3 regions of the Gordonia sp. B8661-1 genome follow, and region 2 is predicted to be linked to each of the others. Evidence: predicted binding sites of a transcription regulator. Region 2 holds the regulator's gene; each other region holds the start of a gene.
The links. Region 2 encodes LexA, which represses DNA repair genes until DNA is damaged. Its sites were predicted from a motif close to CGAACANNTGTTCG; they were not measured.
Positions count from the first base shown of each region.

Region 1: the regulator LexA is predicted to act here: its motif matches at 5,546-5,559, upstream of AC4JJG_RS03485 (HNH endonuclease signature motif containing protein).
Region 3: the regulator LexA is predicted to act here: its motif matches at 3,425-3,438, upstream of AC4JJG_RS17450 (HNH endonuclease signature motif containing protein).

Region 1 covers NZ_JCAHRL010000001.1:738,716-746,226, reverse strand. Annotated here, with positions in the region: gene gdhA (NADP-specific glutamate dehydrogenase) at 1-386, shown strand, start outside; gene AC4JJG_RS03510 (IclR family transcriptional regulator) at 395-1,327, opposite strand; gene cysD (sulfate adenylyltransferase subunit CysD) at 1,340-2,284, shown strand; gene cysC (adenylyl-sulfate kinase) at 2,284-4,155, shown strand; gene AC4JJG_RS03495 (3'(2'),5'-bisphosphate nucleotidase CysQ) at 4,182-4,940, shown strand; gene AC4JJG_RS03490 (GAF domain-containing protein) at 4,947-5,405, opposite strand; gene AC4JJG_RS03485 (HNH endonuclease signature motif containing protein) at 5,606-7,132, shown strand; gene AC4JJG_RS03480 (hypothetical protein) at 7,158-7,511, opposite strand, start outside.
Region 2 covers NZ_JCAHRL010000003.1:303,215-310,725, forward strand. Annotated here, with positions in the region: gene AC4JJG_RS08860 (PTS fructose transporter subunit IIABC) at 1-561, opposite strand, end outside; gene AC4JJG_RS08865 (1-phosphofructokinase family hexose kinase) at 558-1,526, opposite strand; gene AC4JJG_RS08870 (DeoR/GlpR family DNA-binding transcription regulator) at 1,547-2,317, opposite strand; gene ptsP (phosphoenolpyruvate--protein phosphotransferase) at 2,538-4,205, shown strand; gene lexA (transcriptional repressor LexA) at 4,215-4,934, opposite strand; gene AC4JJG_RS08885 (LysM peptidoglycan-binding domain-containing protein) at 5,195-5,767, shown strand; gene nrdR (transcriptional regulator NrdR) at 5,898-6,368, shown strand; gene hrpA (ATP-dependent RNA helicase HrpA) at 6,398-7,511, opposite strand, start outside.
Region 3 covers NZ_JCAHRL010000009.1:37,095-44,605, reverse strand. Annotated here, with positions in the region: gene tuf (elongation factor Tu) at 1-1,045, shown strand, start outside; gene AC4JJG_RS17455 (alpha/beta fold hydrolase) at 1,182-1,952, shown strand; gene AC4JJG_RS17450 (HNH endonuclease signature motif containing protein) at 1,864-3,378, opposite strand; gene AC4JJG_RS17445 (o-succinylbenzoate synthase) at 3,696-4,679, opposite strand; gene AC4JJG_RS17440 (oxygenase MpaB family protein) at 4,740-5,669, shown strand; gene AC4JJG_RS17435 (cytochrome P450) at 5,852-7,189, shown strand; gene AC4JJG_RS17430 (TetR/AcrR family transcriptional regulator) at 7,186-7,511, shown strand, end outside.

The sequences.
Region 1 (7,511 bases), on a different contig from region 2:
GCGCGACGCAGAACGAACTGACCGAGACCGATGCCGAGGCCCTGGTCGCCAACGGCTGTCAGGTGGTCGCGGAGGGCGCGAACATGCCGACGACCCCGGAGGCCATCCGTGTTCTCACCGGTGCGGGCGTGACCTTCGCTCCCGGCAAGGCGGCCAACGCAGGCGGTGTCGCGACGAGTGCGCTCGAGATGCAGCAGAACGCCTCTCGCGACTCGTGGAGCTTCGAACACACCGAAGACCGGTTGTCGGACATCATGACCGGAATCCACGATCGCTGCCTGCACACCGCGGAGGAGTACGGCGTGCCCGGCAACTACGTCGCGGGTGCCAACATCGCGGGCTTCACCCAGGTCGCCGACGCGATGCTGGCGCTCGGCGTCATCTGATCGGGCGCTCAGCGCAGGTAGCCCGACACCTGGTCGGCCGCGGTTCGTGTGGCCTCGCCGAGTCGCACGAGTTCCGTTGCGTCCAGGGTGATTCCGGGACACATCACGATCGAGGCGACCACATCTCCCTCCGCATCGAAGATCGGTGCACCGACGGTCATGGCCGTGATGTCCCCGGTCAGTTCGTCCGGCAGATAGTCGATGGTGGTGAGTTCACTCAGCAGATCGCCCACACGCGATCGCAGCCGGTCGGAGACACCGTCGATCGAATCGAGTGCCGCGACGACCTGTGTGTGGTCGGTGGTCATGCGTTCGATGGAGTAGCCGCGTTCGCGGATGGCGGCCAGCGCCTGCCGCAGACGATTCGCGGTGCCGGCGGGCGCGTGCGCGATCCAGTCGTTCTGTTCGGTGGTCGGCGCCCACGCCATGAACTCCCGGCAGTTCGGCGGACGCAGCCGCATGCGGCGGCCGGGGGTGAACCAGGGGGTCGCGGTGGTGTCTCCGCTGTGATCGACGACGGTCACGGTGTCGGAATCGGTTCGGCGGGCGACGAATCCGGGCATGCCGACGGTGTGCGTCAGGCTGCGCAGGGCGGTGGCCGCCCAGTCGGTGATGTGATCGCCCGCGGCGGCGGTGCGTCCGAGCGTGACGAACGCCGGGCCGACGCGGAAGGCGCCGGTGTCCTCGTCGCGTACGACCCAGCCGTGCGCGGCCAGCTCGCCGACGATCGCGTGTGCGGTCGCCCGCGACGATCCGGTGGCGCGCACGATCTCGGCAAGCGTCATCGAGCCGGTGTCGTCAGATGATTCGGCGCGGACAAGATGTTCCAGAATGCTGATGACGCGTGCCGTGGGTGGTGAGATCGGTGTATCGGGCTGCGCGCCCGGTGACCGGTCACGTGGTTGACGCCCATCGGCGTGCTCGCCTACGGTATGTGTCACATATTCAATACTATGTGTCGAATATTCGACACGTCAAGGAGTGGCGCCGTGAGTGGCTACGAGCTCACCAACCTGGACGCGCTGGAGGCCGAGGCCGTGCACATCATGCGCGAGGTCGCGGCCACCTTCGAGCGGCCGGTTCTCCTGTTCTCCGGCGGCAAGGACTCCGTCGTCATGTTCCACCTGGCTCGCAAGGCTTTCTGGCCTGCGCCGGTACCGTTCCCGCTGATGCATGTGGACACCGGCCACAACTTCGACGAGGTGATCGACTATCGCGATCGGGTCGTCGAGGAGACCGGGGTGCGATTGGTGGTGAGTTCGGTGCAGGACGACATCGATGCCGGCCGGGTCGTCGAGGAGACGGGTCCGGGGAAGAGTCGAAATCGTTTGCAGACAGCGGCATTGCTGCGCGGCATCACCGAGAACCGCTTCGACGCGGTCTTCGGCGGCGCGCGGCGCGACGAGGAGAAGGCGCGCGCCAAGGAGCGGGTCTTCAGCTTCCGTGACGAGTTCGGCGCGTGGGATCCGCGAGCCCAACGCCCGGAGTTGTGGAACCTGTACAACGGCCGCCACCACAAAGGGGAACACATCCGGGTGTTCCCGCTGAGCAATTGGACCGAACTCGACATCTGGCAGTACATCGGCGCCGAGCAGATAGCGTTGCCGCCCATCTACTACGCGCACGAGCGCGAGGTGATCCCGCGCGACGGCATGCTGCTCGCGAAAACCCGCTTCCTGCAGACCTATCCGGGTGAGGAGTCGCGCACCGAAAAGGTCCGTTTCCGGACCGTCGGTGATGCGACCTGCACCGGGTGCGTCGAGAGCGACGCCGACACCATCGACAAGGTGATCGCCGAGATCGAGATGACACGTGTCACCGAGCGCGGTGCCACGCGCGCCGACGACCGCATCTCCGAGGCGGGCATGGAAGATCGCAAGAAAGAGGGCTACTTCTGATGAGCGCACCCGTGGGCACCGCGGAACCCGGTGTACAACAAGAGCTTCTGCGTCTGGCGACCGCGGGGTCGGTGGACGACGGGAAGTCGACGCTGATCGGTCGTCTCCTGTTCGACTCGAAGTCGATCTTCACCGATCAACTGGAATCCATCGAGCGGACCAGCGCAGAACGTGGTGACGAGTACGCGAATCTGGCGCTGCTCACCGACGGCCTGCGCGCCGAGCGTGAGCAGGGCATCACGATCGACGTTGCGTACCGGTACTTCTCGACGCCTCGACGGAAGTTCATCATCGCCGACACACCGGGCCATGTGCAGTACACCCGCAACATGGTGACCGGTGCGTCGACGGCGGATCTGGCGATGATCCTGATCGACGCACGCAAAGGTGTGTTGGAACAGACTCGGCGCCACGCCTTTCTGTCCTCATTGCTCGGCATCCCGCACCTGACCATCTGCGTGAACAAGATGGACCTCGTCGACTGGTCGCAGGCGCGCTTCGAGGAGATCTGTGAGGAGTTCGTGGCCTTCGCCGCGAAGCTCAATGTGGTTGACCTGACGTTCATTCCGCTATCGGCGCTGCAGGGTGACAACGTCGTCGAACAGTCGTCGAATATGCCCTGGTACGAAGGGCGTCCGTTGCTGAGTCACCTCGAACACGTATACATCGCCTCCGATCGCAACCTGATTGACGCCCGGATGCCGGTGCAGTACGTGATCCGTCCGCAGCGCAGCGACGGCGCCGATCACCGCGCCTATGCGGGCACCGTGGCAGGCGGGACGTTCGCGCAGGGCGACGAGATCGTGGTGCTGCCCAGTGGTTTCGGGACGACCATCCGGCGCATCTGGGGGCCGGGCGGGCAACCGCTGGAGGAGGCGTTCGCGTCGATGGCGGTGTCCATCGAACTCGCCGACGAGATCGACATCTCCCGCGGCGACATGTTCGCGCGGCCCAACAACCGGCCACATGTCGCGCGCGATGTGGACGCGATGGTGTGCTGGTTCGCCGAGGACAGTGAACTTCGGGTGGGCGGCACGTATCAGGTGATGTGCGGTACGCGGACGACGCGCGCGCAGATCAGCGGCCTCAACTATCGGTTGGACGTGAACACGCTGCACCGCGACGCATCGGCGGAGTCATTGCGACTCAACGAGATCGCCCGGTTGTCGCTGCGGACACAATCGCCGCTGCTGTTCGACTCCTACCGGAAGAATCGGGACACCGGCAGCTTCATCCTGATCGACGAGTCGACGAACCGGACCGTCGGTGCGGGCATGATCACCGCGCCGGTCCGGCAGGACTCGAATGTCGTGTGGCAGACCACCAAGGTGACCCGCGACCAGCGTTCGCACCAGGGGGCGACGATCTGGCTGACCGGCCTGTCGGGATCGGGCAAATCCTCACTGGCGGTGGAGATCGAACGACGCCTGGTCGCCGAGGGACGGCCCGCCTATCTGATGGACGGTGACAATCTCCGGCACGGCCTCAATTCGGACCTGGGCTTCGGCGATGACGATCGTCGGGAGAACATCCGACGCACCAGCGAGGTGGCGGCCCTGTTCGCGGATTCCGGTGCGGTTGCGATCGTCTCGTTGATCTCGCCGTTCGCCGAAGAACGACAGCGTGCCCGCGAGGTGCATGCCGAACGTGGTCTGCCGTTCTTCGAGGTGTTCCTGGACACGCCGATCGAGGAGTGTGAGCGTCGAGATCCCAAGGGGCTCTATGCGAAGGCGCGCCGCGGGGAGATCAGTCAGTTCACCGGCATCGACTCTCCGTACGAGCGGCCCGAGCATGCGGAACTGGTCGTCGCGCCGTCCGATGGTGCACCCGCCGACGCTGCCGAGTCGGTTCTCCGTAACCTGGGGCTGTGACCGTGACGACAGAGGGAGGCGCCGGAATGGTCGACGATCGGACACTGGCGGGCGAATTGGCCACGGCCGCAGGTGAACTGCTGCTGGACGTACGTGCGAACAGCGGCTTGTCCGGTCGCGAACTGGGTGATGCCGGTGACCGGCGGTCCGACGATCTGATCCTCGCCCGGCTCGCGGAGATACGCCCCGATGATGCGGTGTTGTCCGAGGAATCCGCGGACGACAAATCCCGACTGTCCGCGGAACGGGTGTGGATCATCGACCCGGTCGACGGCACCCGTGAGTACGGCACCGACGGGAAGACCGACTGGGCCGTGCACGTCGCGCTGTGGTCGGCGACCGATGGGCTGATCGCCGGTGCGGTCGCCCTGCCGGCCCTCGGGGTGACCTATCTCGACGATGCGACGCCGGTCGAGCCGACGACCGGGCTTGCCGCCCATCCGCGCGGTGATCGCCCGCGGGTCGTGGTGAGTGCGTCTCGCGCACCGGGCTTTTCACAAGCGGTAGCCGACGCGATCGGCGGGGAACTGCTGCCGATGGGCTCCGCCGGGGCGAAGGCGATGGCCGTCGTCCGCGGTGAGGCGGACGCCTATGTGCACGCCGGCGGCCAGTACGAATGGGATTCGGCCGCGCCGGTCGCGGTGGCGCAGGCAAAAGGCTTGTGGTGCGGGCGAATCGACGGCTCACCGCTGGTCTATAACCAGGACGACACCTATCTGCCGGATCTGGTGATCTGCCGTCCCGAACTCCGCGAGGAGATCATCGCGATCACCTCGCGGGGCTGACTGCGGTCAGAACAGTGCGAGGACGAGGGCGGCGAGGGCCGCCAGGCCGTCCTCGTCGGCCTGGTCGAAGCGTGCGGTGCGCGGGCTGTCCAGGTCGAAGACGCCGAGTGTCTGCCCGTCCCGCACGAGCGGGATGACGAGTTCGGATCGGCTGTCGGCATCGCAGGCGATGTGGTCGGGGACGGCATGGACGTCGTCGACTCGCTGGATCACCTGCGTACGCGCGGCTGCGCCGCAGACGCCGCGGTCGAAGGAGATCGGTGTGCAGGCGGGTTTGCCCTGGAACGGCCCGACCACCAGCTCGCCGCCCTTGGTGACGTAGAAGCCGACCCAATTCAGTTCGGGCAGTGAGTGATACACGAGTGAGGACAGGTTGGCCATGGCCGCCACGAGATCCGTCTCACCGTCGAGGAGCGCCGTCGCGGAGGCGAGGAGTTCGTCGTAGGGGCTGACGGAAGTGGTCATCGGGCCAGTCTAGGCGGTCGGGGATGGATTGCCGGGTTGAGCTCACGCCGATCCGGACGGTTGCATGGGCTGCGGTGGATATGGATCGGATGGTCCGGCCGGGGGCGCTCTGCCGTCTGGCGTCGATCGCATTTGCATATCGAACGCATGTTCGATATAGTCGTGTTATTCGCAGGTCATGGCATCGGGGGGTGGACCATATGACCGCATCGGTCGAACCATCGTCATCGTTGGTGGACGCGTACGCGCGACTGGAATTGTTGCTCGACGAGATTGCTGTGGGGTCGTCACGGTTGTGTTCGGAGGCCGAGCTGGTGGGGCTGGCCGAAACGCATGAGCGGTTGTATCGGCGGATGGCGTTCTTTGGGCACCAGCGGGTGATGGATGTGTCTGATCGTGACGCCCATCGATCGGCGGGCTGTCGTTCGATCCAGGACTTCATGGTTACGCGGCTGCGCATCACCGATGTTCGCCGTCGTATGGATGCGATGGGAGCGTTGTTGCCCACCTACACCTTGCAGGGCGAGGTGAAAGATCCCGAATGCCCGGACACCGCAGCCGCTTTGGCCGAAGGTGCGATCAACCCCGATCATGTCGGTGCGGTGTTGGACGTGATGAAAAAGTTGCCGGCGGCGGTGTCTGTTGAGGACCGGGAAGCTGCGGAGTCGACGCTTGCTGAATATGCGCGAGAGTTGACACCGAAGAGCATTCGGCAGGTGGGGGCACGGATCCTCGCGCACTTGGATCCGGACGGCTCCTTGAGTGATGACCGTGATCGGAAACGTCGGCGCCGGTTGTCGGTGCTCGATCCCGATGTTCAGCAGATGTCGAAGATCGTCGGTTGCCTCGACCCCGAGACCCGGGCCATGCTCGATGTGGTGATGGCCGCCTGGGCCGCGCCGGGCATGAACAATCCCGACGACGATCAATCGCCGGTCGGGCATGTCGATGAGGCTGATCCGGAGCGGCTGAAGGAGGCGGCACAACGGGATTCGCGTGGTGCGTCGGAACGCCAGCACGATGCGTTCAAAGCCTTACTGCGGTGTGCTCTCGATGGTGGTGTGCTCGGCAAGAGCCATCGGGGTTTGCCGCCGCATCTGATCATCAAGATCACCGAGTCCGAACTGCGGGAGCGGGCGGGTCTGGGCCATACCACGACAGGTGCTGATCTGCCCATCGGTGATGTGATCAAGTTGGCGGCCGAATCCCAGATGTATTTGGCGGTGTTCGCCGATCACACCAACGAGCCGTTGTATCTGGGTCGAGCCAAACGGTTGGCGAATCAGGCCCAGAGGTTCATGGGTTTCGTGGAGTACGGCGGCTGTTCGGTACCGGGGTGTCCGCGGCCGTTCTCCCACACCGAGATGCATCACGCCGAACAGGATTGGACCCACGGCGGACGAACCGACGCCAACGCCATGGCTCCGGCCTGCCCGCCACACAACCGACTCGTGGGATCGAAGACCGGACAGTTGTCGACCATCAAGATCCGCAGCGGCCCCGACCGTGGACGCTACGGCTGGAGACGCAACACCACCGACGGAGTGCCACCCGACATACCGCGAACCAACCACATCCACCTTGTTGATGAACTCCTGAGAAGCCGGCCGCAACCGCCACCGTCATCCGGATCGGGAACCGAGATCGCATTGCGAGAAGTGTTGACCTCGCATCGAGTAGAGCGCACCGATGTCATCTTTCACACGAGTGTGCCCACCGATGAGTGAGCATAGTGCGAGCCACGAGACCCGGTCAGTTGTGGATGATCTCGTCCTTCATGTTGCTGATGATGAAATTGACCGTGTCGCCGGGTCGTTGCCGGCAGATGATGCCGACCAGAGTGGCCACGAGGAACGGATTCTTCGTCACCCCATTGGCTTTCACGATGGCGACCTGAGTCGGTTCGTCGCGCGTCTGGTAGTCGCGACAGGTGATGGTCTGCGCGTCCGGAGGTGGCGGCACCTCCTGGGTGGTCGGTGACGCAGGTGGAATCGACGGCGCAGGCATGGTCGTCGCGGGGGTATCCGTCTCGGAAGTCGTGGCCGTGACAGGCGGTGGAGCCGGGTCGGCACGGGGATCCCCATCGACGGTGCAGGCGGACACCGC
Region 2 (7,511 bases):
CCGGGAGTCCGCCGATTCCGCTGTGGCGGGCCCGGACGGGGCTTCGGCCGCCGCCGCGGCTGCCGGCGGTGCCGCGCCGGCCGCGGCACCGGAACCGCCGGCCGGAGCGGGGGAGATGACCTCGTCGACCAGTTCGACGATGCGCTCCGGTGTTTCGGCGGATCGGAGGTCGGCGACGAAGTCCGGGCGCACCAGCGCGCGGGCCAGCGAACTCAGCAGCTTCATGTGCTCGCTCGCGGCGCCGTCGGGTGCCGCGATCAGGAACACGATGTCGGCCGGTCCGTCGGGGGCGCCGAAGTCCACCGGCCTCGACAGCCGTGCCATCCCGAGCCCGGCGCGTGACACGGCCGCGGTGCGCGCGTGCGGGATCGCGATACCGCCGGGCAGGCCGGTCGCCGACTTCGCCTCGCGGTCCATGGCCGCGCGGGTCAATTGGGCGGCGTCATCGGTGTATCCCGCATCGGCGAGTGCCTCGGCGAGATGGGCGATCACCGCGGCCGGGTCGTCGCCGGCATCGACGTCGAGGCTCACGGTCTCGACGGAGATGATCCGTTCGGTCATCGGGACTCCTTAGGCCAGGCGGTCTGTTCGGTGATCTGGGCGTCGTCGGGACGCAGATGTTCGGGGCCCGGTGGCTGGGTACCGGGCAGGCCTGCGGCGGCCGAACCGTAGGCGACCGCGAGGCGGAGTCGCTCCGGTTCGCTCGCGCCGGCCGATTCCGCGAGCAGGTAGCCGGCGAGGGAGGCGTCACCGGCACCGACGGTGCTCCGCGGGGTGACCGGCGGTGGCGTGGCGAACCAGGTGCCCGACGACGTGACCAGGAGCGCGCCCGCGGCGCCGAGCGTCGCGAGGATCGCGGCACCGGTCCGCTCGACCAGTACGCGGGCCGCATCGATCAGGGGTTCGTGGTCACCGCGGTCGATAGCGGACGCGAGGACGGCGGGATCGGCGCCGGTCGCCTGCGCCAGCTCCTCGTCGTTCGGTTTCAGGAGGTCGACGCGGCCGGTGACGGTTGCCGACAGCGGTGCACCCGAGGTGTCGACCGCGACGCGGCATCCGAGCGCGGCGCTCGCGTCGATGACGGTGCGGTACCAGTCGTCGGGCAGACCGGGCGGCAGTGAGCCGCACAGTGCGATCCACCGGGCACCGCGCGCGGACTCCACCACGAGATCGACGAGGTCGTCGGCCTGGGCGGTCGTCATCGGGGCACCGGGTGCGTTGACCTTGGTGGTGGTGCCGTCCGGATCGACGAGGGTCAGATTGGAGCGCACCGCATCGGCGACGGGGACCGTGCGGTGATCGAGTCCCACCGAGTCGAGCGTGCGGAGAAGGGGATCCCCCGCGGATGCCGGGAGGAGTGCGAGAGTCGGCATCCCGGCGCGGGACACGGCACGCGCAACGTTGATGCCCTTGCCGCCCGCCTCGGCGCGGACCGCCACCGCACGCTGCACCGCATCGTGCCGGAGCGGTGCCGACAGTTCCATGGTCCGGTCGATACTCGGATTCGCCGTGACGGTGACGATCACCGGCGTGGTGGACGAGGTCGTCATGCGATCACCACCTCGATTCCCCGCGCGTCGAAGGCTTTCGCCGCAGCCGGATCGGGCACCGCATCCGTGACGAGGACGTCGACGCGGTCGAGCCCGGCGAAGGACGACAGTTCCTCACGATCCACCTTCGACGAATCCGCCAGTACGACAACACGTTCGGCTGCACGGACGATGGCGCTCTTGACGGCTGCCTCCTCAGGATCGGGGGTGGACAGTCCGTGTCCCGAACTGATGCCGTTGGTACCGACGAAAGCCGTCGTGACGCGGAGCCGGCGCAGTGCGTCGACGGTGTCGGTGCCGACCATCGCCTGCGTGATGCCTCGGACGCGGCCGCCGATCACATGGAGGCTGATCGTCGGGTGCACGGCGAGAACGGCCGCGATCGGAATGGCGTGCGTCATGACGTTCAGATGACGGTCCCGAGGGATCTCGAGCGCGGCCTGGTAGGTGGTGGTGCCGGCATCGATGAGCAATGACCCGCCGTCGGACGGCAGGAACCGCATCGCCGCCCGGCCGATGGCGGCCTTCGCGATCGGGTTCTCCACCGTGCGCTCGTCGACACCGAGTTCACCGATTGACGGAGTGGTGCCCGAGCGCACCGCACCGCCGTGTACGCGTTCGAGATGTCCGCCTCGCTCGAGGACCGCGAGATCGCGGCGAACCGTTTCGCTGGTGACCGCGAAGGCGTCGGCCAATCCGGACACCGACACCCGGCCGTGGGTGCGGACCTGATCGGCGATCGCCTGCTGCCGCTCCTCGGCGTACATGGGCGCCTCCTCGGGGTCGGGGACCGGCATAGTGGACTCAAACCGTGTGTTCGTGTGGGTTTGAATGTTGATACCTCTGTGTTTACGCCTGTCTATGTGGATTCGTCAAGGATTATCTGTAAGCTGGATCACGATTGGTCGTATCTCGGAGGACGGCGCGGACGCGGAGGCGCGTGTGCAGGTCACCGGGGCGGGAACGGGTCGGGAGATAGGGTGTGCTGTGGCTGCGAAGCATGTGCTGAACGGGACTCCGGTCGTCGGCGGGAAGGCCTACGGGCCTGCGGTCCGGCCGGGGGTCCGCCCGACCTATGACCCCGAGGGTGCACCGGAGGTCGCCGAGGATCAGCGGGACGCGGAGGCGGAGCGGTTCACGAGCGCCGCCGCAACGGTGGCCTCCCGGCTGCGTGACCGTGCCAGCAGCACCACGGGTGCGGCGAGCGAGGTTCTCGCGGCCACCGCCGGACTTGCCGAGGATCGGGGCTGGGTGGGTGCCGCGACGGCCCTGATCGCGAAGGGCACGCCGGCGCCCGCCGCGGCAGCCGCCGCCACCGAACAGTTCGCCGCCATGTTCACCAAGCTCGGCGGGCTGATGGCCGAACGCGTCACCGACCTCAACGACGTCCGTGACCGAGTGATCGCCGAGCTGCTCGGTGAGCCCGAACCCGGTGTGCCCGAACCGGATCAGGCGTCGGTGCTGCTCGCTGACGACCTCGCGCCCGCCGATACCGCCGGATTGGATCCGGCGGTCATCATCGCGTTGGTCACCCGGCTCGGCGGACCGACCAGCCACACCGCCATCATCGCGCGGCAGCTCGGCATCCCCTGTGTGGTGGCCGTGGCCGGGCTGTCCGAGATCCCCGCGGGAACACCGGTTCTCGTCGACGGCACCGAGGGCACGGTGGAGACCGGCGTCGATCCGGCGACCGCCGCGGAGGCGATCGAGGAGAGCCGCCGGAACGCCGAGAAGATCGCCGCGTGGTCGGGGCCCGGACGCACCGCCGACGGCCATGAGGTGGCGATCCTCGCGAACGTCGCCGACGGCAAGTCCGCGCGTGCGGCGACCGACCGTCCGGTCGAGGGGATCGGGCTGTTCCGTACCGAGCTGGCCTTCCTCGACCGTGCGGAGGCGCCGACGGTGGACGAGCAGGCGTCGCTGTACCGCGAGGTGATCGACGCCTTCGACGGTCGCAAGGTCATCATCCGCACGCTGGACGCGGGTTCGGACAAACCCCTCAAATTCGTGGATCAGCCTCGTGAGGAGAACCCGGCGCTGGGTGTCCGCGGCGACCGGATCGCGCTGGCGCACCCCGAGATACGCGCCACCCAGCTCGATGCCATCAAGGCCGCTGCCGAGGGTGCCGCGTCGGCGCCGTGGGTGATGGCCCCGATGATCGCGACACCGGCCGAGGCCGCGGCGTTCGCGACCGAGGTCCGCGCCCGGGGACTGGTACCCGGCGTGATGATCGAGATTCCGTCGGCCGCGATCATGGCGCAGCAGATTCTCGCGGAGGTGGACTTCGTGTCGATCGGCACCAACGATCTGACGCAGTACACGATGGCGGCCGATCGGATGTCCGCGGACATGGCCACTCTGACCGATCCGTGGCAGCCCGCGGTGCTCCGGCTTGTGGCGGAAGTGGCGCAGGCCGGAAGCGCTGCCGGCAAACGCGTCGGTGTCTGCGGCGAGGCGGCCGCCGATCCCGTCCTGGGCTGCGTGCTGGTCGGTCTCGGTGTGTCGTCGCTGTCCGCGGCCCCCACCGCGGCCGCCGCCGTGGGGGCGAGGCTCGCCGAGGTCACCCTCGATCAGTGCCGAGCGGCCGCGACGGCGGCGCTCCCGGCGGCGTCGGCCGCCGAGGCCCGCGCCGCCGCGCGAGACGCTCTGGGCTGAAAGGGTCTGTCAGATCCGGCGCATCACGGTGACGACCTTGCCGAGTACGGCAGCGTCATCACCGGGGATCGGGTCGAACAGAGGGTTGTGCGGCATCAGCCACACGTGACCGTCCTTGCGCTTGAACGTCTTGACCGTCGCCTCGCCGTCGATCATCGCCGCGACGATGTCGCCGTTGTCGGCGACGCTCTGCTGACGGACGACGACCCAGTCGCCGTCGCAGATCGCCGCGTCGATCATCGATTCGCCGACGACCTTCAACAGGAAGAGTGACCCCTCGCCGACGAGTTCACGGGGGAGTGGGAACACGTCCTCGACGGCTTCCTCGGCCAGGATCGGGCCGCCCGCGGCGATCCGGCCGAGCACCGGCACGAACGTCGGGGTGGGCAGCTCGGCTCCGGTGGACGAATCATCGGGCGGCGTGGTGTCGCCGTCCTGGATGTTCACCGCGCGTGGCCGGTTGTGGTCGCGTTTGAGCAGCCCCTTGCGCTCCAGGGTGCGGAGCTGGTGTGCCACCGAGGACGTGGAGGTGAGCCCGACCGCGTCGCCGATCTCGCGGATGCTCGGTGGGTAACCGCGCTCGCGAACCGACTTGCGGATGTAGTCGAGCACCCCGCGCTGGCGGGGGGTCAGCGCGGCCTCGGCGGCCTCCGGGTCGGCGATCGGGGCGTCCGGGCTCGTGTCGGAATCGCGTCCTCCGCGACTCCGGCCGCCGGTTTTGTCGGTCATCGTGTTCAGTCCCTTCTCGGACGATTCTGCAGGTCTGACGGGTCTGGAAAGTCGGTCTGCGCAGGTGATCGGGGTCGTCCCCGAGCTCCCGGTGTGCCCGAGAGTAGCCGAACGAACGACCGTCTTCAAACATTTGTTCGACGTGTTGCGGGACTTTGTCGGTGCCGCGTGCTACAAATCGAACATAGGTTCCATCGACCAGATGTTCGATAAGACGTTTGTTCGACCGGACATCATCGACCCGAGCACAGGAGAGCACGATGAGCACCGCAACGCTGATGAGCCCCGCAGCCCCGTCCGGCGCACGACGCGTCCCGGCGTCGCCGGTACGGACGGCCGAGTTCGAGATCCCGGCACCCGCCTCGCGGACGCGGCGCGCCCCGTCGACCTTCGTGCCCGCGGGGCCCTCGGTCCGTCCGCGCGGCAGCGCTCGTACCGAGGCCCGGCGTCCGGACGACCGCCGCCCGGTCGGCGCATCGCCCGCCGTGGCGCGGCGTCCGGCGGGCACGCGCTGCGCCGCACCGGCGGTCGATCGGCGCGTCGTCGCACGCCGTCGTGCCGCCGCGGTGGCCGTGCTGGTCGGCGTGGGCCTGGCTCTCATGGTGTGGGTCGTGGGCATCGTCGGCTCGAACTATGCGGCCTCGGTGGCCCCGGCTCCGGCCGGCACCGAGGTGGTGCATGTGCGGCAAGGGGATTCGCTGAGTTCGATCGCCGACCGGGTGGCGCCGGACATGCCCCGCCAGACCGTCATCGAGGAGATCATGGCGCGCAACGACCTGTCGTCCTCCGGTCTGCGTGTCGGACAGGCGCTGGTGACTCCCGCATACCACTGAACGGAGACCACTGAGGACGGAGCGGAACCGATAGGACGGTAGTCTCGTGACAGAGGGCCCAGCCGGAAACCGGCACGGCGCACCGTCGATTCGCTGCGCCGGCGTGTCCCGAGATGTGCGTGAGGACGACATGCGCTGTCCGTTTTGCAAGAACGACGACACGAAGGTCGTTGATTCGCGAGTCACCGATGAAGGTCAGGCCATCCGCCGGCGTCGGGCATGCGCGCAATGCGGCCGGCGCTTCTCCACCGTGGAGAGCGCCGTGTTGTCGGTGGTCAAGCGCAACGGCGTGACCGAGCCGTTCAGCCGGGAAAAGGTCATGCGAGGCGTGCGTCGTGCCTGCCAGGGTCGGGACGTCGAAGAGGGCGCACTCGCCCTGCTCGCCCAGCAGGTGGAGGACACCGTCCGGGCGTCGGGATCGGCCGAGATCCCGAGCAACGAGGTCGGATTGGCGATCCTCGGGCCTCTCCGTGATCTCGACAAGGTCGCGTATCTGCGATTCGCGTCGGTGTACCGCTCGTTCGAGTCGGTCGAAGACTTTCAGCGCGAGATCGACGACCTCCAGACGGAGTCGGCTCCGGCCGGCGACTCCGTCCACTGAGGCGGGCGCGGCGGTCCGCCGCGATTCCGTCAGCGAAACTGCTCGAGGGCACGTAGGGCGCGCTTCTCCGAGATCGGATACGCGGTGCCCAGACGCTGCGCGAAGAGGCCGACGCGAAGTTCCTCCACCAACCACTGCGCGAAGTCGTTGAACGCGTCGCGACGTGCCGCGGGGAGCTGTGCAAGGCGCTGATTCCAGTACGCGATGACCCGGTCGACGGCATCGAGGCCGGCCCGATCCCGGGCGGGGGCGAGTGGCAGATCGTCGAGGCGTGACGTCGCGGCGTCGAGGTAGCGCGGCAGTCGCTCCAGATGTGTGCGTGCGGTGTCGCGTACGAAACCGTCGAAGATCAGGTGATCGAGCTGCTCGGCCACATCATCGGCGGCCACGGTGCCGGTCTGTTCCTCGATGGCGGCACGGACCGGCGACACGCGCCGCAGGGCGTCGATCGCGGCGGTGAAGTAGGCCGGCGCGGCATCCGACACCTCGTCGCGCACCGAATCGGTCAGCGCGCGAAATGATTCCGGAGATCGCACGCCGGACAGGTCGCGGCCCGCGAGGGCGTCACGAATGGCGCGGCGGGTGCAATCGGCGACGAGATCGTCGACGCTGCCATAGGGGCTCTGGCTCAGCGCGAGACGTCCGGCGGGGTCCAGGGTGGACACGATCTTCTTCGGCAGCACGGGCAGAGCGCGATCGAGCAGGACCACGATCGCGTCGGCGATACGCCGGTCCCGGTCGGCGGCCGATGTGGCCTCCGCGAGACTCACGGCGGGGGCGCCACCGGGACCCGGGACGACATCGAGCGTGGGATAGCGGGTGACCTGTTGCCCGGCGACCGTCAGTCGACGCTCGGCGGGCAGTGTGCCGATGCCGTCGGCGGTCCAGGAGGTGTGGACCGAACGAGTCCGCTCGCCGGTGGCCGGGGCATCGGTGAAACGTGCGCGGAGCTCGGTCAGCGACGATGCGCTGGCGATGATCTGTCCGTCCGTGTCGGCGACGGCGAAGGTCATCGTCAGATGCGGCGGCACTTTGTCGATATCGAAGTCCTTGGGGGACACCGTCATCGTGGTGATCGCCGACAGTTCACGTGCCAGACCTGTGGTGAGCGGTTCGGCCCGCGGTGTGAGGCGCGACAACGCC
Region 3 (7,511 bases), on a different contig from region 2:
CGATCAGATCGACAAGGCGCCTGAGGAGAAGGCCCGCGGTATCACGATCAACATCTCGCATGTTGAGTACGAGACCGACAAGCGTCACTACGCTCACGTCGACGCCCCGGGTCACGCCGACTACATCAAGAACATGATCACCGGTGCAGCCCAGATGGATGGCGCGATCCTCGTGGTCGCCGCTACCGACGGCCCGATGCCGCAGACCCGCGAGCACGTGCTGCTGGCCCGCCAGGTGGGTGTTCCGTACATCCTCGTCGCGCTGAACAAGGCCGACATGGTGGACGACGACGAGATCATCGAGCTCGTCGAGATGGAGGTCCGCGAGCTGCTGGCCGCCCAGGACTTCGACGAGGAAGCACCGGTCGTCAAGGTCTCGGCTCTCAAGGCACTCGAGGGTGACGCGGAGTGGGCCAAGTCGATCGAGGAGCTCATGGCTGCTGTCGACGAGTCGATCCCGGATCCGGTCCGCGAGACCGACAAGCCGTTCCTGATGCCCGTCGAGGACGTCTTCACCATCACCGGCCGCGGCACCGTGGTCACCGGTCGTGTGGAGCGCGGCGAGGTCAACGTGAACGAGGAAGTCGAGATCGTCGGCATCCGCGACAAGTCCACCAAGACCACCGTCACCGGTATCGAGATGTTCCACAAGCTGCTCGATTCGGCACAGGCGGGCGACAACGCCGGTCTGCTGCTGCGCGGCCTCAAGCGTGAGGACGTCGAGCGCGGTCAGGTCATCGTGAAGCCGGGCACCACGACCCCGCACACCGAGTTCGAGGGCCAGGCATACATCCTGTCCAAGGACGAGGGCGGCCGTCACACCCCGTTCTTCAACAACTACCGTCCGCAGTTCTACTTCCGTACCACGGACGTGACCGGCGTCGTTACCCTCCCCGAGGGCACCGAGATGGTCATGCCGGGCGACAACACCGAGATGAGCGTCGTGCTCATCCAGCCGGTCGCCATGGACGAGGGCCTGCGCTTCGCGATCCGCGAGGGTGGCCGCACCGTCGGTGCCGGCCGCGTCACCAAGATCGTCAAGTGATCTAGGTACCAGCGCATAAGGCGCCCAACCACGAAAGTGGTTGGGCGCCTTTCGTTGTCCGGGGGTGTTGCCGCCAACCGTCGGCCGGGATGGCCCGTCCTGTCATCGGGTGCGGGCCATGCCTAGGCTGGAATGTATGCGTGTACTTCGACGACGGACGCCGGACGGCGAATTGGACGTGGCCGTCCGGGTGACCGGCCACGATCCGCGGGCAAATGCCGGTCGTCCGGTGGTGCTGGTCCACGGTATGGGCGGTGATCATCGGACGTGGCGGCCCACGGCGGCGGCGATCCGCGCCGGCGGACGTACGGTGATCGCACCCGATCTGCGTGGTCACGGACGTAGCGGCCGGTCGTCGGCGTACCGGCTCAACGACTTTCGTGATGATCTGCGGTTCGTGCTCGACGAGTTGTCCGTCGGGTCGGTCGATGTCGTCGGTCATTCGCTGGGGGCGCAGGCCGCGGTACGTCTGGCGATGGCCGAACCGGATCGTGTGCATCGGCTGGTTCTCGAAGAACTGCCACCGATGCCGCGGAACCAGGCGGATCTCGACGAGAAGATCACCGTGGGTTCGTCGCTGGGGGAGCGATTGCGGGGTATCGGTGCGGCTGTCGCAAACCCGTTGCCGCTCATCCGCTTCGATCGTCGCCTCGGTGCCGATATCGGTGCCGAGTTCGAGACCGCTGATCCCGCGTGGTGGGACGGACTGTCGGCGGCAGTCATGCCGACGCTCGTGATCTCCGGAGGTGCGCGCAGCTTCCTTCCGCCCCGGCATCTGCGGACTGTCGCGGAGACCATGTCCGACGGGAGTTTCGCCGTCATCGATGCCGGACATAGCGTGCACCGAGACCGCCGGCCACAGTTCCTCCGTGCCGTCGGGGACTTCTTGTCGATCGACATCGCGTGACTGCCTCCGCGGGTTGCGCCGGCCGTTCGAGGAGTTCGTCGACGAGGTGGATGTGGTTGGTCCGCGGCTTGTCGGGTGGGACTCCGTCGGTGGTGTTGCGTATCCAGCCGTAGCGTCCGCGGTCGGGTCCGGTACGGATCTTGATGGTCGACAGTTGTCCCGATTTGGGGCCGACGAGTCGGTTGTGTGGCGGGCATGCCGGAGCCATGGCGTTGGCATCGGTGGTGCCGCCGTCGGTCCAATCCTGTTCGGCGTGATGCATTTCGGTGTGCGAGAACGGTCGCGGACAACCCGGTACCGAACACCCGCCGTACTGGACGAAACTCATGAACCTCTGGGCCTGATTCGCCAATCGTTTGGCTCGCCCCAGATATAGCGGTTCGTTGGTGTGGTCGGCGAAGACCGCGAGATACATCTGGGCGTCGGCGGCCAGCTTGATGACATCACCGATCGGTAGGTCGGCGCCGGTGGTGGTGTGGCCGAGTCCGGCGCGTTCGCGGAGTTCGGATTCGGTGATCTTGATGATCAGGTGCGGCGGCAGGCCGCGATGACTCTTGCCAAGGATGCCGCCATCGAGAGCACACCGCAGTAGCGCCTTGAAGGCGTCGTGCTGGCGTTCGGCTGCACCGCGTGAATCCCGTTGTGCGGCTTCCTTCACCCGCTCCGGGTCGGCTTCATCGACATGCCCGACCGGCGATTGGTCGTCGTCGGGATTGTTCATGCCCGGTGCGGCCCAGGCGGCCATCACCACATCGAGCATCGCTCGGGTCTCGGGGTCCAGATAGCCAAAGATCTTCGACATCTGCTGCGAGTCCGGATCGAGCACCGACAACCGGCGCCGACGTTTCCGATCCCGCTCATCACTCAAAGAGCCGTCCGGATCGAGATGCGCGAGAATGCGTGCCCCGACCTGTCGGATGCTCTTGGGTGTCAACTCTCGCGCATATTCAGCAAGCGCTGATTCCGCAGCTTGCCGGTCCTCAACGGACACCGCCGCCGGCAGTTTCTTCATCACGTCCAATACCGCGCCGACATGATCGGGGTTGATGGCACCTTCGGCCAAAGCGGCTGCGGTGTCCGGGCATTCGGGATCTTTCACCTCGCCCTGCAAGGTGTAGGTGGGCATCAGTGCGCTCATCGCATCCATGCGACGTCGAAAATCGGTGATGCGCAGTCGGGTGACCATGAAGTCCTGCACCGAACGGCAGCCCGCCGATCGGTGGGCGTCACGATCGGACACATCCATCACCCGCCGATGCCCCGCGAAGGCCATGCGCCGATACAACCGTTCATGCGTCTCAGCGAGGCCCACAAGCTCGGCTTCCGAACATGATTGTGAGGATTCGACGATGATCTCGTCGAGCAACATCTCCAACTGCTCGTACTTGGCCACCAACCCTGGCGACAGTTCAACTGATGCGGTCATATGGTCCACCCCCCGATGCCACGACCTGCGAATAAACTAACGATATCGAACTGATGTTCGAGTGTCAAGCGCTGGCTCAGATTATGGCCATACCTGTTGTGGCCCGAGCGAGCATGGGGCCGCGCGGGTGGTCTCGATATGCGTCGGGCTCGCTGCGCTCGCGCGCCGCTACTCGACCAGCGTTGGGATGCCGCGGCGCTCACGTGGCCGGCGTTGGGATACCGCGACGCTGCTCGACCGGCGTTGGGAGACGCCGCTACTCGACCAGCGTTGGGATGCCGCGGCGCTCACATGGCCGGCGTTGGGATACCGCGGCGCTACTCGATCGCGGGGACGTCGGCGAGCCCGTGGCAGCGGACGAGACGGTCTCGCCACCATTTCTGCCGGTCCGCGGGTGCGCGGATGTCGTCGGGAATGGCCGAAATGTCTTCCGCCGCATACCAACGCGGCCGGACCGTACCGTCGTCGGGGAGAAACGGCGGTGCTACGTCGGCGGTGAACATGGTTCCGGTGCCGAGGCCGCAGGCGTGGTCGAGCGAGGGGAGTGCGGCCGCGGCCGCGACGCCCGCGGCCATGCCGACGGCGGAATCGAGGGCGGAGGAGACGGCCACCGGCAGTCCGATGGTCGCCGCGAGTCGAAGGGTTGCTCGCATGCCACCGAGTGGGGCGACCTTCACGATGGCGATGTCGGCGGCATCGGCGGCGAGCACCCGGAACGGATCGTCGGCGCGGCGGATCGACTCGTCGGCCGCGATCGGTACGGCCACCGCCCGGCGGACTGCGGCGAGCTCGTCGACGGTGGCGCATGGCTGTTCGGCGTACTCGACCTCTCCGATCGCACGGATCGCGACGATCGCCTCGTCGACGGTCCAGCCGCCGTTGGCGTCGATTCGTACCCGCTCGACGACCTCGCGGGCCGCGGCGACGCGGGTCACGTCGTCGTCGAGACTCTGTCCGCGTTCGGCGACCTTGACCTTGGCGGTCCGTGCGCCCGGATACCGCGCCAGGATCTCCGCGACCTGGCCCGCGGGCACCGCCGGAACGGTGGCGTTCACCTCGACGGCCTCGCGAACCGGTGACGGCGGGCCCAGCCACGCGGCCTCGATGCCTGCCGCCAGCCAGGACGCGGCCTCGTCGTCGCCGTATTCGGGAAAGGCGCCGAACTCACCCCAGCCCGCCGGGCCGCGGAAGATCATCGTCTCGCGCGCCATCAGTCCACGAAAACGGGTGCGCATGGGGAGTCGGACGGCGACCGCGGTGGCGAGGAGGTCGTCGGCGGAGGGCGATGCGGGCAATGTCACATCTCCAATCGTTGGAACAAATATTCCACTTCGTCTCATGGTCGGCTAGGCTCTGTCGTCATGTCAGTCAATCAGGACTTCGATCGCGCGATCCGCGAGGCCGAGCCGGTCGTCGTCGAGGATCGCGATGACGACCTGCCCATGCCGCGGCTCGGCGCGGACTCGCTGATCTGGAAGTTCTTCGGGGACAGCCGGGGTGTGCTGGGCTTCCAGCGACTCGCGGGTACCGAGAACTGCATCGAGCAGCTCGGCCAGGCCGTCCTCGATCATTCGGTGATCTTCGACGATTTCCTCGGTCGGGCACGACGTACCGGACCGCCCGTCATGCGTACGGTCTACAGCACCGATCCGCACCGTTGGGGGCGGACGGTCCGGGACTTCCATCGCGACATCAAGGGAACCATCTCCGACGGATCGCGCTATCACGCTCTCAATCCGGAGCTGTTCTATTGGGCGCACGCCACTTTCGTGGATCAGGTCCTGTACATCACCGATACGTTCATCCGTCGGCTCAGCTACGCCGAGAAGGTTCAGATCTTCGAGGAGAGCAAGGTCTGGTATCAGCTCTACGGTGTGAGTTCGCGTGCCGAACCGCAGACGTACGAGGAGTTCGTCGCCTACTGGGACGACATGCTCGACCGTTTCGTACCCCACAAGACGGTGGTGTACGCGACCGGATATCTGCGTCAGGGATTTCCGCGCCCGAAGAAGATTCCCCGTCCGGTGTGGGCGGTGCTGTCGGTTCCGTTGAACGCCGCGGTGCGCACCATCGTGATCGGCACCCTGCCCCGGCAGATGCGTGAGGTCTGCGGACTGGAATGGACCGATCGGCAGGAGAAGCGTTTTCAGCGTTTCGCCCGGTTCATGCGTGCGATCAACCCGTTCGTCAACCGACTGCCCCTCTCGTGGCTGTACGTGCCCTGGGCCTATGAGGCGTGGCGGGAGATCGGCATCGATCCGCGGCCGCTGCACAACACTCCGGCCGCCTGACCCCGTCGCGTGGACCCGCGAGGGTGAACGCGCGCCATGGGGGACTAGATACACATCGCTCTATCTGTTCCAATAGAGGTGGCCGTGAGACCGGCGTCACAAGGTGTCTCAGGTTCGCGCGGTCGGCGGTTCCGAGCGCCCACGGGGGTGGTCGGCGGCGAGTCGGAAATGAGGAGATGGCGATGACAGCGGTGTTTGCCAAGGCCCCGGTCGACAGCGGATTGCTCGAAGTGCCGTTCAACGAGCGCAACGGCATCCTCGAGATGATGTCGATGCGTCGCGACCCGTTCGCGTACTCGGAACGCAAGCAGGCCGAATTCGGCAAGATCTCCGGACTCAACGTGTTCGGCCTGAATCTGGTGACCGCGGCGGGTGCACCCGCCGCCGACGAGATCCTGATGAACCGCGACAAGGCATTTGCCAACGGACCGGCGTGGAGTTACTTCATCGGACCGTTCTTCAACCGCGGTGTCATGCTGCTCGACTTCGACGAGCATCGTCACCACCGGCACATCCTCCAGCAGGCCTTCACGCCCAAGGTCCTCAAGGGCTACATGGCGGAGATGCAGCCGATGATCGCCGACCGGATGAGCCGTTTCCCGACCGGAGACGTCAAGCTGTTCAGTGAGTTCAAGGAACTCACCCTCGACGTCGCCCTCGAGGTGTTCCTGGGGCTCGAACTGCCCAAGCGTGAGGCGGACAAACTCAACAAGGCCTTCATCGAGACCGTTCGTGCCGGCGTGGCCTACGTGCGCAAGCCCGTTCCGGGCGGGCGCTGGTGGAAGGGTCTGCGCTCGCGCAAGGTGCTCGAGGAATTCTTCTACGCCAACATCGCGGCGAAGCGGGCGAAGCAGACCCCCGACCTGTTCTCGGTGCTCTGCCATGTCGAGGGTGACGAAGGGGAGACCTTCACCGACGAGGACGTCGTCAACCACATGATCTTCGTGCTGATGGCTGCCCACGACACCTCCACCATCACGATGACGCAGATGGCGTACCGCATGGCGAAATCGCCTGAGTGGCAGGAGAAGGCGCGCGAGCAGTCGTTGAGCATGCCCGCCGAGCTCACCTACGACGACCTGGGGTCGATGGACGTCATCGATCTGGTCATGAAGGAATCGCTCCGGATGTGCCCACCGGTCCCCGCGCAGCCGCGGATGGCGGTCAAGGACACGTCGATCCAGGGCTACTACATCCCGAAGGGGAGTGTCGTGAGTGTGCCCCAGCTCACCAACCATCGCGATCCCGCGTACTACACCAACCCCAGTTTCTTTGATCCGGAACGCTTTTCGCCGGAACGTGCGGAGGACAAGGGGCATCGCGCGGCCTGGACGCCCTTCGGTGGCGGAGTGCACAAGTGCATCGGGCTGTATTTTGGCCAGATGGAGATCAAGACGATCATGCACCACCTTCTGCGTGGCTACGAGTGGTCGGTGCCCGCCGACTACGAGATGAAGATGGATTACAGCGCACTCCCGGTCCCCAAGGACAAGCTGCCGGTCACGGTACGTCGGCGATGACCCCGGGCGCATCGAACGGCACCGCGGTCGACGACGCCAAGTCGTCGCGCAAGATCCGGAACACCGCAAGCCCCGAGGATCAGGAATCGGCGATCATCAACGCCGCCATCGGTGAGTTCACCGAGGTGGGGGTGCGTCGCGCGAATATGGACGTGGTGGCCGCCCAGGCCGGGGTCAGTCGCAGCACCCTGTACCGGCGCTTCCCCAACAAGGAGGCGCTGCTGGTGGCGGTCGCCAGCGAGGTTTACGAGCAGGGCATGACCCGACTGGAGAAGCGGGTCGAGGGACTCGGCCCCCGCGACGCCCTGGTGGAGGCATTCAC